Linked DNA regions of Pueribacillus theae. Each later gene encodes a partner of the first gene's protein in a complex. Links are inferred from orthologs where the notes say so. Each region holds a gene or a part of one and is shown on either strand. Other genes may lie near its edges.

Region 1 (8,236 bases):
AGTAAAAGAAGGGGAAAGAGTTGTCGCAAAAGCAAAAGTGATTAAAAAAAATAAATCTCGTACGGTTGTTGAGGTACGAAGTTATGTAGAGCAAGAGCTTGTTTTTTCCGGTGAGTTTATGATGTTCCGTAAAGACCAAGTAAAGGAAGGATGAACGTTTTTGAAAATAGCCATCGATGTAATGGGGGGAGACAATGCACCTGAAGCGCCAATCGCCGGCGTGATGGCTGCCCTTGAAGTTTTTCCGCATATCGAATTTATTTTAGTCGGCAATGAAAAAAAAATTACGCCTAATTTACCGAAAAGCGAAAGGATTTCAATTATACATACAGAAGAAATAATCGAACCTGATGATGAACCCGTCAAGGCTGTCAGAAGAAAAAAAAATGCGTCGATGGTTCTTGCGGCAACTGCAGTAAAAGAAGGAAAGGCTGACGCTTGCATTTCAGCAGGAAACACAGGCGCGTTAATGGCCGCAGGGCTTTTTAAAGTTGGGCGATTGTCCGGAATTGATCGCCCTGCTCTTGCGCCTACATTGCCAACAATGGATGGAAAGGGCTTTCTTCTTCTCGATGCCGGGGCGAATATGGATGCAAAACCAATGCATCTTTTGCATTACGCGATTATGGGTTCAATCTATGCGGAACGAGTCCGCAAAATACCCTCCCCCCGGGTAGGCCTTCTGAACGTAGGAACAGAAGAAGGCAAGGGAAATGAATTAACAAAACAAGCATTCCATTTGTTAAAAAAAGCGCCAATGAACTTTATAGGCAATATAGAATCTAGGGATCTGCTTGAAGGGATTGCTGATGTCGTCGTTGCGGATGGGTTTTCAGGCAACCTTGTTTTAAAAACGGCTGAAGGAACCGCAAGCAGTTTATTGTCGCTTTTGAAAAGCGAATTAACGAGTTCTTTCTGGGCAAAAGTAGCTGCAGCGATGCTCAAGCCCCGTTTAGCAGGCATTAAAAAGAAAGCGGATTACTCCGAATATGGTGGCGCCGCATTATTTGGCCTTCAGGCGCCGATTATTAAAGCGCATGGTTCCTCTAATGCCAACGCCATCCTTAACGCCATTAGACAAACGAACGAGATTGTTGAAAAAGATGTTTTGCGACAAATCAAAGAAATCATTAAAGATTTGAATTTTGCAGAAATGGAGTGAATGTTTTGGGGAAGACAGCATTTATATTTCCAGGCCAAGGATCACAAACTGTCGGAATGGGGAAACAGTTGGCTGAAGAGTTTAAAGTTGCGAAAGAACGTTTTGATTTAGCCGACGAGCGGCTGCAGTTGGAATTATCGGAAATTATTTTTAATGGGCCGATGGAAAAGCTTAAAATGACTGAAAACACACAACCAGCACTGTTAACGACAAGCATTGCAGTCTTAGAAGTTTTAAAAGAATACGGAATAAAAGCCGATTATGCAGCAGGACATAGCCTTGGAGAATATTCAGCACTTGTAGCGGCCGGGGCCGTGAGCTTTAGTGATGCCGTTTACGCTGTGCGTCAGCGCGGCCTTTTCATGGAGGAAGCAGTGCCGGCCGGCCAAGGGGCTATGGCTGCCGTTCTCGGTATGGATAGGGAAAAGCTCACACAAGTGACTGAAGAGGTAACAGAAGGAGGGGATCTCGTACAGCTTGCGAATTTGAACTGTCCAGGCCAAATCGCCATTTCAGGAACCGCGGCAGGTGTTGAAAAAGCATCCAAAGTTGCAAAAGAGCAAGGAGCGAGGAGAGTGATCCCACTCGAAGTAAGCGGGCCTTTTCATTCTAATTTAATGAAGCCGGCAGCGGAGAAAATGAAGCCGATTTTGGATGAAATCAGCATCCAAGATGCAGAGATACCTGTCATTGCCAATGTCACGGCTAAAGAGATGACAGAAGCAAGTGACATTAAGGCGAAATTAATTGAACAAATTTACTCTCCTGTCCTTTGGGAGGATACAGTAAGAAGGCTTCTTGAATTAGGGGTTGATACATTTGTAGAAATTGGCCCCGGCAATGTGCTTTCGGGTTTGGTAAGAAAAATCGATCGAAGCGTAAAAACGATGGCGATTGGTGACAAAGACAGTTTGTTAAAAGCGTTAGATTCATTGAAAGGGGACGAGTAGAGCGATGTTAAAAAACAAAGCCGCTCTCGTGACGGGCGCATCGCGGGGAATCGGGCGAGCCATCGCATTGAAATTGGCTGAACAAGGAGCAAAAGTAGCCGTTAATTTTGCTGGTCGTGAAGATAAAGCGGCCGAAGTTGTGAATGAAATTATCCAAAAGGGCGGCGAAGCTTTCGCCATCCAAGCGAATGTTGCGGATATGGAAGATGTCCAAAGGATGGTGAAAGAAGCGATAACCAGGTTCGGTTCTCTTGATATTCTCGTGAACAATGCCGGGATTACGCGTGACAATTTAATTATGCGTATGAAAGAGGATGAATGGGATGACGTTATTAATACGAATTTAAAAGGCGTCTTTAACTGTACAAAAGCAGTAACCCGGCAAATGATGAAGCAGCGGTTCGGCAGAATTATCAATATTACTTCCATCGTTGGCGTCTCCGGCAACCCCGGACAAGCCAATTATGTCGCTGCAAAAGCAGGTGTGATCGGGTTGACAAAAACAACCGCAAAAGAATTAGCTTCGAGAAATATTACGGCAAACGCGATTGCACCCGGCTTTATCGAAACAGAGATGACCGATCAACTTGATGATGCTTTAAAAGAGGAAATGCTGAAGCAAATTCCGTTGTCAAAACTCGGCCGGCCAGAGGACATAGCAAGTTTCGTTGCGTTCCTGGCTTCGGAAGAAAGCGGCTATATGACTGGCCAGACGTTGCATGTCGATGGCGGGATGGTTATGTAAAAGATGTTAAAAAGTTCAGGAAAGTCTACCTTTTTGAACGCTAATAAATAGTTTGTTTATCCCGGTGCAACCGTTCGTAAGCCCTAGCTGATGAAAGTCTCGTCTTTTCTGTTTAAACTCGTCCTTTTATTGGGGTTTTACTTTGGCTGTATTTTGCCTATAATGACTTGAGGGGAGGTGAGAGCATGGCTGATGTAATGGAACGTGTAACAAAAATTATTGTCGATCGATTAGGTGTTGAAGAATCAAAAGTAATTCCTGAAGCTTCTTTTAAAGACGATTTAGGTGCCGATTCACTTGATGTTGTTGAATTGGTGATGGAACTTGAAGATGAATTTGATATGGAAATTTCAGATGAAGACGCTGAAAAAATTACAACTGTTGGCGATGTTGTAGACTATATAAATAACAACCAATAACAGTCTCGTCCCGTTTATAAATGTTGTTCAAAAAGGTACAGAAAATCCGCGGCGCATCTCTTCGTTACGGTCTAAAAAACCTTGCTTATGTACCAGAAAACGTACACTCCGCCGGTTTTTTACCCCGTTTCTCGATTTGCTTGCGCCTGATTCAGTACCTTTTGAACACGTACCTATACGGGACGTTTATTCTTAATTGAATTTTTCTGGAGGAAGATATGAACAAGCGTAGCAAGCAAAGCGCCTCTAAAAATGAAAAGCGGACCAAACCAATTCATTCATCCCATTATGTGTTGACTCCGGAGCAAAAAGAGAAGTTTGCATTGCTTCAAGAGTCAATAGGCATAAATTTTAATAACGAACATTTGATCATTCAAGCATTTACCCATTCATCTTATGTGAATGAGCATCGCAAAAAGCCTTATGAAGACAATGAAAGGCTTGAGTTTCTCGGTGACGCAGTACTTGAACTGACAGTATCCAAGTTTTTGTATAACGCCTATCCCCATATGAGTGAAGGAGATTTAACAAAACTGCGTGCAGCAATCGTTTGTGAACCATCCCTTTTTCAGTTTGCGAATGAACTGTCTTTTCACAACTTTATTTTACTTGGCAAAGGTGAGGAACTGACGGGTGGAAGACAACGTCCTGCGCTTTTAGCCGATGTTTTTGAAGCCTTTATTGGAGCTTTATTTTTGGATCAAGGCTTGGATGTTGTTGTTCACTTTTTGGAGAACCACGTGTTTCCAAAAGTTAGCCAAGGTGCTTTTTCGCATACGATGGATTATAAAAGCCAACTGCAGGAAATGGTGCAAAGCAAAGGGCTTGGAACGGTTGAGTATGAGATTACAGAGGAGAAAGGCCCGGCTCATAACCGCGAATTTATATCAGCCGTTTTGATCGAAGGAAAAGTGATTGGAGAAGGAACAGGAAAGTCAAAAAAAGAAGCCGAACAAGAAGCCGCACAAAAAGCACTTATCATCTTGCAAAAAAAACAATCCTGGTAGAAGGATTGTTTTTTGCAGATGAAACAATTATAGAACACGCAATTATACGTTATTACGGAGTGCTCCTAATTCAGAAACGATCGCCTCAATTTCGCTGACGCTAAATTGATTTTTCCTGTTGACAAGAGAATATAGATCCCGCAATTCTTCATAATTGTCAATGTCGTAATCTTCGGCTTTAATGGCTGAAGTGTTCACAACCTGCAGTTTCTGTACAATTCCGTTAATCATGTATTCCATGTTGTCTCTATTTTTTACAGATAAATCCATGTTCACACCCTCTCCCAATGTTTTTACGTATTATTCTATCATGCTTCAACTGATAATTCCCTAACTTTTTCATCACTTGGCAGGAACAAACTGAGAAATCCCAATAATGGAAGTAAGCTAACAAAAATCATAACGAATTTCATGCTTGTCAAGTCAGCTAACGTTCCAAAAAAAACAGCACCTATCGCCCCCATCCCGAAAGCGAGGCCGACAGTCAAGCCTGATGCCATTCCAACTTTTTTAGGCAAGAGTTCTTGTGCGTAGACAACCGATACACTAAAGCTGGACGTGATAATGAAACCGATTAAGAATACGAGTGGTGCAACAAAAATAAGCGAAACGTGCGGCAGAATAAATGCGATTGGCGCAGCCCCGATAAGAGAGAGCAAGATAATATTTCTTTTGCCGAATCGATCGGCAAGCGGACCGCCGGAAAAGGTTCCGATCACACCGGCAATCATAAAAATAAAAATATAGATTTGCGCTTGTTTAATCGATAGCCCATAGTCTCCAATCAAATAAAATTGGTAGAAGTTCGTGATACCGGCGGAATACCATGAGCGGGCAAATACGATGAAAACGAGCAACAGCATTGCGATTTTAATTTTTCTATGGATGGGGCGCTTGCCATTTTTCTCTGTTCCTTTAACTGATTGTTTGATGGCGGGCATGGCTTGGTTTTTATACCACTTTGAAACAAATGAAAGAATAGCCATTCCAAAGAAGGCGACTAGAACGAAGGACAATACGCCACGTTGCCCAAATGGAACAAAAATTAATGCTGTAAAGATCGGAGCCATTGATTGGCCAAAGTTTCCTCCAACTTGATAGATGGATTGTGCAAGCCCTCTCTTGTTTCCAGCAGCCATGTATGCAACTCTTGAACCTTCAGGATGAAAAATTGCCGAGCCCAAGCCAATAAAAAGAACGGAAATTAGGATGATGGAAAAATTTGGCGCCAGCCCAAAACCGATCAATCCAAGCATGCTCATAAACATGCCGGCCGGAAGTAAAAAAGGGAGTGGGCGCCTGTCGGCAATGTAGCCAAAAACAGGCTGCATAACCGAAGAAGTCATGTTCACCATGAATGCAATCCATCCAATCTGGGCATACGTTAAATTTAAGGATTTTTCCAGAATTGGAAACATCGCAGGCACAACCGCTTGAATTGAATCATTAAAAAAATGCCCGGAACTAATCGCAAATAAAATAATATAGACTGTATTTAATTGCTTAGTTGTTGTTTTTTGTGCAGTAACCGCCATTTTCTATTCTCTGCTTTCATTGAATTTAAATTTATTTTAAATGATCGTTGCACTTTATGCTATCATATTACAAGATTGCTTGCCGGAACGATAGTATAAAACACTAGATGCAGCTCTTAAAATCCATACAGGTGAGTTTTCTATTCAAAAAATGAATTGGTGAGAAACGAGGAGGAATTAAAATGAGTTTTTTTAAAAACTTAAAAGATAAAATTACACGCCAAACAGACACTGTTACAGAAAAATTTAAACAAGGGCTAACAAAAACAAGAGATTCATTTGCCGGTAAAATGAATGATCTTGTGAAGCGCTACCGCAAAGTTGACGAAGAGTTTTTCGAAGAATTGGAAGAAATTTTAATTAGCGCAGACGTCGGCGTTGTCACAGTAATGGATTTGATTGAAATGCTTAAGGATGAGGCGAGAACTAAAAATATTCAAGATACGGAAGAATTAAAAACTGTGATTTCCGAAAAATTGGCAGAGCTGCTCGAAAAAGAGGAAGGGGATGCTGACCTTAATATTCAAAAGGATGGCATGACAATTATTCTAGTAGTTGGGGTCAATGGCGTAGGGAAGACGACGACAATTGGCAAACTGGCACATAAATTCAAAACGGAAGGAAAATCGGTTGTCCTCGCGGCTGGAGACACATTTAGGGCGGGGGCGATTGAACAGCTGGAAGTATGGGGTGAAAGGGTCGGGGTGGATGTTATAAAACATCAAGAAGGTTCAGATCCCGCGGCTGTTATTTTTGATGCCATTCAATCAGCCCGTTCGAAAAAAGCTGACATTTTGATTTGTGATACAGCTGGAAGATTGCAAAATAAAGTGAACTTAATGAAAGAACTTGAAAAAGTAAAAAAAGTGATTGCAAGGGAAGTGCCTTCTGCCCCGCATGAAGTACTTCTTGTGCTCGACGCAACGACTGGCCAAAACGCAATGAATCAAGCGAAAATTTTTCGAGAAGCAACAGATGTGACTGGGATCGCGTTAACAAAGCTTGACGGGACTGCCAAAGGGGGCATTGTGCTGGCGATTCGGCATGAGCTTGATATACCAGTTAAATTGATAGGACTTGGCGAACAAATGGAGGACTTACAGCCATTTGATGCTGGCACATTTGTTTATGGCCTTTTTTCCGACATGATTGAGAAAAATAGTGAAAACAACGATGAAGACGGACTGTAAAGATGAAAGCTTGACAATAGAATAGAACAGATGTATCATGGAATAACGTGTAAAGGTAATTTCCTTAACAGGGGGTAGATTCATGCTTGAGAAGACAATCAGGGTCAATGCCCTTTACGATTTTTATCACCCTCTTTTAACACCGAAGCAGCAAAGCTATATGTCGCTTTACTATATAAATGATTTTTCGTTGAGGGAAATTGCTGATGAGTGCAACGTTAGCCGCCAAGCGGTTTATGATACGATTAAGCGCACCGAGATCATGCTGGAAGATTATGAAGAAAAACTGCATCTCTATGAAAAATTTAAAAAGCGCGGGGATGTCATCCGGCAGCTTTACGACGTTCTCGATAACAAAAAGAATACAGAAGTTATGTTGAATCTGATTAAACAACTTGAAAAACTGGATTAGGGGGCGGCATCGCTTATGGCATTTGAAGGATTAGCCGACCGGCTGCAAAGCACACTGCAAAAAATACGCGGCAAGGGCAAATTGACTGAAGCTGATGTTAACGAAATGATGCGTGAAATCAGGCTTGCATTGCTTGAAGCCGATGTTAACTTTAAAGTCGTAAAAGATTTTATTAAGCGTGTGAAAGAACGGGCGATCGGCCAAGAAATTTTACAAAGTTTAACGCCAGGGCAGCAAGTCGTTAAAATCGTCCACGATGAATTAAAGCAATTAATGGGCGGGGAACAGAGCAAAATTGCAGTGGCATCGAAGCCGCCGACAGTGATTATGATGGTCGGCCTTCAAGGGGCGGGTAAAACGACAACCACTGGGAAATTGGCGAATCATTTACGGAAACAATTAAATCGCAAGCCCTTGCTCGTAGCGGCAGATATTTACCGCCCTGCAGCGATTAACCAACTTCAAACATTGGGCAAACAATTAAGTTTGCCAGTGTTTTCGCTTGGGGATAAAGTGAGCCCGGTTGAAATTGCGAAACAGGCCATTGAAAAGGCGAAAGAGGAACACCAAGATTATGTTCTCATTGATACCGCTGGACGACTCCATATTGACGAGGAATTGATGCAGGAGCTTGTTGATGTGAAGGAAGCGGTAAAGCCGGATGAAATCTATCTCGTTGTTGATGCCATGACAGGGCAAGATGCAGTAAATGTTGCTGATAATTTTAATGAACAGCTTGACATTACCGGTGTCATTTTAACGAAATTGGATGGTGATACACGAGGCGGTGCGGCGCTTTCCATTCGAGAGGTAACA
Region 2 (8,151 bases), on another replicon or contig:
TCCTATTTCGCATGATCAAGAGACAAATGCAATGTACGGCATTGAAACAGCTGTTCCAGAAAATAAGTTAAAAGAAATTAACGCCGATCTCTTAAAATATCCTAAAGGCTTCTCCGTTTATCCAAAGTTGGATCGAATTTTAAAACGGCGGGAAAACGCATTTGACGACGGCGGGAAAATTGATTGGGCATTAGCTGAAACGTTTGCTTTTGCTACAATATTGGCGGATGGCACTCCAATCCGCATGACGGGCCAAGATTCTGAACGAGGGACATTTGCACACCGCAATTTTGTTCTGCATGACCCGAATACAGGAAAAACCCATGTCCCTTTGCACGCCATCCCACAAGCAAAAGCGTCATTTGCCATTCATAACAGCCCATTGACCGAAACGGCAGTGCTGGGATTTGAGTATGGCTACGACGTATATGCTCAAGACACGCTTGTCATCTGGGAAGCCCAATTTGGCGATTTTGCGAACGTTGCCCAAGTCATTATCGACCAATTTATTGCCGCAGGCAGAGCAAAATGGGGCGAGAAATCTGAACTCGTACTCCTATTGCCTCATGGTTACGAAGGGCAGGGACCTGAGCACTCAAGCGCAAGGCTTGAAAGATTTTTGCAGCAGGCAGCAGAACATAACTGGACTGTTGTTAACGTGACAACGGCCGCGCAATATTTCCACGTATTGCGGTTACAAGCTGCTAGAATTTCTCATGAGGCATGGAGGCCATTAATTGTCATGGCACCAAAAAGCTTGCTTAGAAACCCGCGTGTTGCGTCGAAGACGGAAGCTTTTACGAAAGGCAAATTTTCTACCATCCTTGAACAGCCTGGACTGGGTGAAAATAAAGAACGCATTGAGCGTATTATTCTTTGCAGCGGTAAAATAGCCGTTGACTTAGAAGCCGAATTAGATTCTTATGAAGATGCGAAAGACTTGCTCCATATTATTCGTGTTGAACAGCTTTATCCTTTCCCGAAAAAGGAGATAAAAGAAATCTTCTCCCGCTACAACAATCTAAAAGAGATTGTTTGGGTGCAAGAAGAACCGAAAAACATGGGATCTTGGATGTATATTGAACCTCGGCTTAGAGGGATTGCTCCGAATGGTGTTCCTGTGAAGTATATCGGACGCCCTGAACGTTCGAGTCCATCAGAAGGCTCGTCCGACATTCACAACATTGAACAAAACAGAATTCTAAGAGAATCTTTAGCAATTCAAAAAGAGAAAATGCAATCCGGTGAAGGGAGTAAGTAATTGTGATTAATATTGTTGTACCAGAATTGGCAGAATCGATTACAGAAGGAACGATTGCAGAATGGTTAAAAAATCCTGGTGAGGCGGTTGAGCAAGGTGAACCAATTGCGGTCTTAGAAACTGACAAAGTGAATATTGAAGTAAATGCAGACAATTCCGGCGTCGTCAAAGAATTGCTGAAAGAAGTGGGCGACACCGTACAAGTAGGGGAAACAATTGCAATAGTCGATGAAAGTGGGGAAGCTGCTTCATCCGGCGCAAAACAAGAAGAACAACCTGAACCTGTTGCGCCAGCAGCGCAAGAGCCGCCTGCTGAGCATAATGAAGTGAAAGAAGCACCTAGCTCGAAATCAGAATCCACTTTCGAGCCTGGACAGCGCAGCATAAACAGCCCAATTGCTTCACCGGCTGCAAGGAGGCAAGCTAGGGAACAAGGCATTGATCTCACTGAAGTGAAAAGCCGGGACCCGCTTGGCAGAGTTCGAGTAGAAGATGTGAAATCTCACGGAACTGAGCCAACACCTGCAAAACCTTCACAGCCTCAACAAACGCCAGCTCCAAGCCGGCCGGCTGCTACCGGACAGACAACAGATAATGCAAGGCCTGTTGAGCGCGTCCGCATGTCACGCCGCCGCCAAACGATTGCAAAAAGGCTTGTTGAAGTCCAGCATACCGCTGCAATGCTTACTACGTTTAACGAAGTAGATATGACAGCAATCTTTGAATTGCGCAACCGCCGCAAAGAGCAGTTTCTTAAACAGCATGATGTGAAACTTGGCTTTATGTCATTCTTTACGAAAGCTGTTGTTGGTGCATTGCGAGCTTTCCCAAGAATCAACGCCGAGATTCAAGGCGATGAAATGCTTCTCAAAAAATACTATGATATTGGCGTTGCTGTTTCGGCTGAGGAAGGCCTTGTTGTACCAGTTGTTCGGGACGCTGATAAACTTACGTTTGCAGAAATCGAGAAAGAAATTGCAGATCTTGCTACAAAAGCCCGCAACAATAAATTGTCATTAAGTGATTTACAAGGTGGAACATTTACAATTACAAATGGCGGCATTTTTGGTTCGCTTATGTCGACTCCGATTCTCAATGCGCCGCAGGTTGGAATCTTAGGGATGCACTCCATCCAAAATCGCCCAATCGCTGTCGGAGACAAGATGGAAATTCGACCAATGATGTATATCGCACTTTCTTACGACCACCGGATTGTTGATGGAAGTGAAGCCGTTCGTTTTCTCGTGAAAGTAAAAGAAATGATTGAAGATCCTGAAACATTATTGTTGGAAGGATAATATGTCTCTATATAGAATGTAGAGAGGTAGCGAGTTAGCTGCCTCTCTTTTTTCCTTGTCAAATAAAAACAAATGAATTAAAATTAGTACCAGATCATAATATTTGATAGTAATTAATAATTACAAAGGAGATTTGCTATGAATGTGGGGATTTTAGGGCTCGGCAGGTATTTGCCTGAACGGATATTAACGAACAAAGATTTGGAAAACATGGTTGACACATCGGATGAGTGGATTCGTACACGGACAGGAATTGAAGAGAGAAGAATTGCAAGTGATGAAGTCAATACTTCTCACATGGCAACTTTTGCTGCTGAAAAAGCAATCAGCGATGCAGGGCTGACTGCTGAAGACATTGATATGATTCTTGTCGCTACTGTGACACCTGATCATGGTTTTCCTTCCGTTGCTTCAATGGTACAGCATAATATTGGCGCGCGCCAAGTGCCTGCAATGGATGTAAGCGCGGCATGTGCCGGTTTTATTTATGCGGTGGTAACAGCAAAGCAATTTGTTGAAACAGGTGTTGCGAAGCATGTTCTTGTTATTGGAGTTGAGAAGCTTTCCAAAATAACAGATTACACCGACCGAAATACTTGTGTGCTATTTGGCGATGCAGCTGGTGCAGCGATTATTGGCCCTGTTAGTGATAGGAAGGGCATCCTTTCTTTTGATTTGGGAACAGATGGGAGAGGGAAGAAGCACCTTTTCCAAGATGGTGATTTTATTTATATGAATGGCCGTGAAGTGTTTAAATTTGCGGTTCGCCAAATGGGAGAATCTTCTTTAAAAGTGATTGAGGACGCCAATCTCACCAAAGATGATATTGATTACTTTATTCCACATCAGGCCAACTTAAGAATTATGGAATCTGCCAGACAGAGACTAGACGTACCATTGGAAAAAATGGCCTATACTGTAAATAAATATGGAAATACGTCTTCTTCCACCATTCCTATCGCACTTTATGAAGCTGTAAAAGAAGGAAAAATAAAAGATGGCGACGTAATAGTAATGGTAGGCTTTGGCGGTGGACTATCTTGGGGAGCGATGGCTCTTCGTTGGGGAAAATAAGCAGTATATAGTTTCGCGAGAAGGAGAGGTATAATGGTAATGGATAAGAATCGAGTTGTTATTACTGGAATAGGGGCCGTAACGCCACTAGGATTAAATGCTGAAACGACTTGGGAAAATGCAATCAATGGCGTGTCTGGCATCGGCAAATTATCAAGAATAGATCCGGATAATTTTCCGGTAAAAGTAGCAGGAGAAGTAAATGATTTTGATCCGACAGCATTTATTGATCGGAAAGAAGCGAGAAAAATGGATCGGTTTACTCAATTTGCAGTTGCTTCCTCTTTAATGGCGGTGAAAGATGCAGAGTTAGAAATTACAGAAGAGAATGCGACAAGAGTAGGTGTCTGGATTGGCTCTGGTATCGGCGGGATGGAAACGTACGAAGAGCAGTTTGAAATTTTTCAAAAAAAAGGTTACCGCCGTGTCAGCCCTTTTTTCGTTCCAATGCTTATTCCTGATATGGCATCAGGGCAAGTATCAATTATTTTAGGTGCGAAAGGGATCAACTCATGTACTGTAACGGCGTGTGCTACTGGAACGAATTCAATCGGCGATGCCTTTAAAGTGATTCAGCGTGGTGATGCGGATGTTATGATTACCGGCGGTGCAGAAGCTCCGATTACTTCTATGGCTTTAGCAGGTTTTAGTTCGGCGAAGGCGCTCTCTTTTAATCCTGATCCTGAAACAGCTTGCAGGCCTTTTGATGCAGACCGTGATGGATTTATTATGGGTGAAGGTGCAGGAATTCTCATCTTGGAGTCACTCGAATCTGCAAAAAAACGGGGAGCAAGAGTTTACGCCGAAATCGTCGGATACGGATCGACTGGGGATGCTTACCACATTACAGCTCCTGCGCCTGAAGGAGAAGGCGGCGTCCGTGCAATGAGGCAGGCACTGCAAGATGCGAATATGAATCCTGAAGAAATTGATTATATCAATGCTCACGGGACGAGCACAGAGTACAATGACAAGTTCGAAACGATCGCGATCAAAACAGTCTTTGGTGACCACGCGTATAAGCTTGCGGTAAGTTCAACAAAATCAATGACTGGCCATCTACTTGGTGCGGGCGGTGCAGCAGAAGCAATCTTTTCAATTAAAGCAATCAAAGAAGGAATTATACCGCCAACGATCAATTATCAAACGCCGGATCCCGACTGTGACCTTGATTATGTCCCCAATGAAGCGAGAGAGAAAGAAATAAAGGCGGTTTTATCAAATTCCCTCGGATTTGGCGGACATAATGCAACCTTAATTTTTAAAGCATATAATGAATAATATGAAACATAACGGTTGAATGCAGCCCGTCTAAAAATAAGGCGGCTGCATTTTTCATTTGTTGATTGGTTGGACAATCTTACCATTTTAACTACTATTTACCACGCCGCAGCCGTTTAATGGCTTTCACAAGAATAATAAGGGAGGTTGTCCCATATGAATGGAATATGAAGGTCGATTGAAAAAGGGAGTGTTCGTTTAACGATGAAAACGAATGCTGTGGAATGGGATAAACAATGATTTTTCGTTTTTTTCTTCTAATGGTCGGATTTGGCCTCTCTGTAATATCTGGTGTAACCCTTATCGCTTACTTAAATATTATTACAACTGGGCATGGCCTTGCGAAATATTTCGAATTTATTTTAACTCAACCGGAACCTTATTTGTTTTCTATTGGAATCGCACTTATAACTGGCAGTATTTACTTTCCATCTGGAAAAGACTAAAAAATGGACAAGAATAGGCTGAAAATGAGAATAAAACAAGATTTTCCTGACTATACTGTTTTTACAACAAACGTTCTTGAGAAACAGTTCTAAAGTGAGGGGTTACAAATGTTGTTTTTAAACGATGTTTGGGTGAATTGGTTTGAAGGAGAAGAAAATGGGTATAATGTGTGCTCTTTTCATGAGTGGAGAAAAGATGACTTTATCGAAGTCATTGATCAGGTGCCTGTTGTAAAGCTTGAACGTCCCTTATTTTTATATATTGAAAATGAGCTTTTAGATATCCCAGATGAATTATTAGAGGAAATCTATAACAAATCGTACGTAAGGAAAAATAGCTACCGTACACAAATTGAATATTGTTTTATCGCGACGGACGGAATGAATGTGCTTGCTGTAAACACGCTTGGTTATAAAATCCCAATCAGAAAAAGCCGCCTCATTCCCCGTCAGGAAAAAGCTGTTATTGAAATGGTAGAAAAAGAAAAAGCAAAAAAATATTTTTTTGAAAAATCAGCATTAAACAAGGAATACCATATTTTATCCCCGAGCCCTGATAGCATGATTGGCCTAACCCGTAAAGAAAGGCAGTTAAAACAACTCCTCTTTATGGCACTTGATCATCTCTATACAACAGGAAATGTAGCGGAAATACGCTATTGGTTGACAGAATGGCAGCCTGAACGCTATATTGAATTTCAATTAATGGACTTTGATGAGGCATGGAACCAGCTTTTTCATGCGCTTGAGCAAGGGTGGAGTGTCAAACATTATAAAATATGTGAAAAATTAATAAAGGGACATTCTTTCTTTGAGAAAATGTGGGAATTGGAAGAAGGGACACAAGTTAATTAAAAAGCTGTTCGCTTAGTGCGAACAGCTTTTTATAGTGAAACGATGATCTATTGATTTAGCACTGAAAAGCTGTATTTACACCAAATGAAATATGTAAAAAGTGAACAAATAGAAAGTACTTGTGTTTACTTTCTTTGAAGTCCCATTGCGCGTTCCGCTTTTCTTAGCATTTTATTCGCGGTTTCGCTCGCTTTTTCTGCCCCGTGGTCAAGAATATCATCGAGTTTTTCGGAATCAATTAATTCGAAATATTTTTCTTGAATCGGTCTTAACGTATTGACAACGACTTCGGCAAGGTCTGTTTTAAATTCGCCATATCCTTTCCCGCTATATTTTTGTTCAATCGATTCAATCGATTCATTTGAGCATAGTGAATAAATCGACAATAAATTCGAGATCCCCGGCTTGTTTTCTTTATCATATTTAATCGAATTGTCTGAGTCCGTTTGCGCGCTTTTTATTTTCTTTATGATTTGTTTTTCTGTATCAAGCATGCTGATAAAACCTTTTATGTTTTCATCAGACTTGCTCATTTTTTTTAATGGATTTTGAAGGGACATGATTCTTGCCCCGACTTTAGGAATTTGAGCCTCGGGTATTTTAAAAATATTGTTGTATCGTTTATTAAACCGTTCTGCAAGATCTCTTGTAAGCTCAATGTGCTGTTTTTGATCTTCGCCGACCGGAACAATGTCCGTACTGTAGAGTAAAATATCTGCGGCCATTAATGGAGGGTATGTCAGCAACCCTGCAGATACTGCTTCTTTTCCTTCAGACTTATCCTTAAATTGCGTCATTCTTTCAAGTTCTCCAATATATGCCACACATTGCAACATCCAGCCTAACTGCGCATGCGCAGGCACTTCGGATTGCACAAAAAGCGTTGAACGATCCGGATCAATTCCAGAAGCAATGTAAAGAGCCGCAAGACTCCGTGTGTTTTCTTTAAGTGTTTTCTTTTCCTGGGGAACGGTGATCGCATGCTGGTTGACGATACAAAAATAACAATCATTTTCTTCTTGCAAACCAACAAAGTGTTTCATCGCACCGAGATAGTTTCCAATGGTTAATGTACCGCTCGGTTGAATCCCTGAAAAAATGGTTTTCATCTTATTTCTTCCTTTCAATTAAAATTGAAATAAAAAAATCTATTCATCCGAATAGGGACGAATAGATCGTGGTGCCACCCTGATTACTCATCATGATGTTCATTAAACCATCAATCATCGAGTCACTCTAGGCTGCGGTAACGTGCAGCTGCCGATTTCATCTACTAAAGAAAGTAACAAATACTACCCGTTCGAAAAAATTGCTCAAAAGCCCATTCAATACTGGTTAACTGCCTGTTTGCACCAACCACAGACTCTCTGGAAGCGTCCCAATATTTACTCATCTTCTTCATCGCATTTCTTCATGTAGTATACAAACTTTTCCTTTAAAATGCAAATGCCAATGCTGCTTTCTAAAGGAAACATTCAAAAATTTATTATGGTACAGGGATGAACGGCACACCATTCCATTAACCAATGGCGCGTACTCTTCTTATCATAGGAGTAGGAAGAGTTTTTTGCCTAATTTAAAGGGAAAAGTAATTATGATATAATGGAAGTAACAAAAAACGGAAAAAGCAATGTTTGAAGGGAGGTTTTCCATGTGAAGTCGCGCGAAAAAAAGATTCGTAAAAAACGCTCCTTTTTAAGGGAACTGATACGTAAAAACTTAAAAAAATGGAACCCACAATCAAACAAAATGCCTGCCTCTTAAATGATTTAAATTTATTTAAATGGTTTAAAGGCCATAAAGTTAGGGAATACAAATTACGAACCTTTTGTGACAACCTATGAAACGGCTAACAAATGTAGTATAATTAAATTATGTTAATAACTAAAAGTAAGGAACTAACATTCATTATTTCCTTTTGAAAGGAGTGCAACAA

Evidence for each region.
Region 2: the proteins of acpP (region 1) and fabF are in contact, whole or in part, in a solved structure (PDB 6OKG), measured with the Escherichia coli proteins. The link is inferred for Pueribacillus theae from one-to-one orthologs.

What each region holds. Positions count from the first base shown.
Region 1 is NZ_QCZG01000001.1:166,471-174,706, forward strand. Bases 1,786-4,659 are described here. They hold acpP (acyl carrier protein), read left to right. Parts: upstream 1,786-3,042; coding sequence 3,043-3,276; downstream 3,277-4,659. Other genes in these bases: fabD (ACP S-malonyltransferase), read left to right, coding at 1,786-2,112; fabG (3-oxoacyl-[acyl-carrier-protein] reductase), read left to right, coding at 2,117-2,857; rnc (ribonuclease III), read left to right, coding at 3,495-4,283; DCC39_RS00870 (DUF1128 domain-containing protein), read right to left, coding at 4,326-4,553; DCC39_RS00875 (MFS transporter), read right to left, coding at 4,592-4,659. Also shown: transcription factor FapR, read left to right, coding at 1-154; phosphate acyltransferase PlsX, read left to right, coding at 161-1,162; more of fabD, read left to right, coding at 1,168-1,785; more of DCC39_RS00875, read right to left, coding at 4,660-5,818; signal recognition particle-docking protein FtsY, read left to right, coding at 6,001-7,008; DCC39_RS00885 (putative DNA-binding protein), read left to right, coding at 7,091-7,420; ffh (signal recognition particle protein), read left to right, coding at 7,436-8,236. UniProt on the Escherichia coli protein: Carrier of the growing fatty acid chain in fatty acid biosynthesis.
Region 2 is NZ_QCZG01000006.1:75,738-83,888, reverse strand. The notes cover bases 3,005-5,793. They hold fabF (beta-ketoacyl-ACP synthase II), read left to right. Parts: upstream 3,005-3,672; coding sequence 3,673-4,914; downstream 4,915-5,793. Other genes in these bases: DCC39_RS04650 (YjbA family protein), read left to right, coding at 5,469-5,793; DCC39_RS04655 (hypothetical protein), read left to right, coding at 5,151-5,360; DCC39_RS04665 (beta-ketoacyl-ACP synthase III), read left to right, coding at 3,005-3,633. Also shown: DCC39_RS04675 (2-oxoglutarate dehydrogenase E1 component), read left to right, coding at 1-1,261; odhB (2-oxoglutarate dehydrogenase complex dihydrolipoyllysine-residue succinyltransferase), read left to right, coding at 1,264-2,559; more of DCC39_RS04665, read left to right, coding at 2,698-3,004; more of DCC39_RS04650, read left to right, coding at 5,794-6,215; trpS (tryptophan--tRNA ligase), read right to left, coding at 6,341-7,324. UniProt on the Escherichia coli protein: Involved in the type II fatty acid elongation cycle. Catalyzes the elongation of a wide range of acyl-ACP by the addition of two carbons from malonyl-ACP to an acyl acceptor.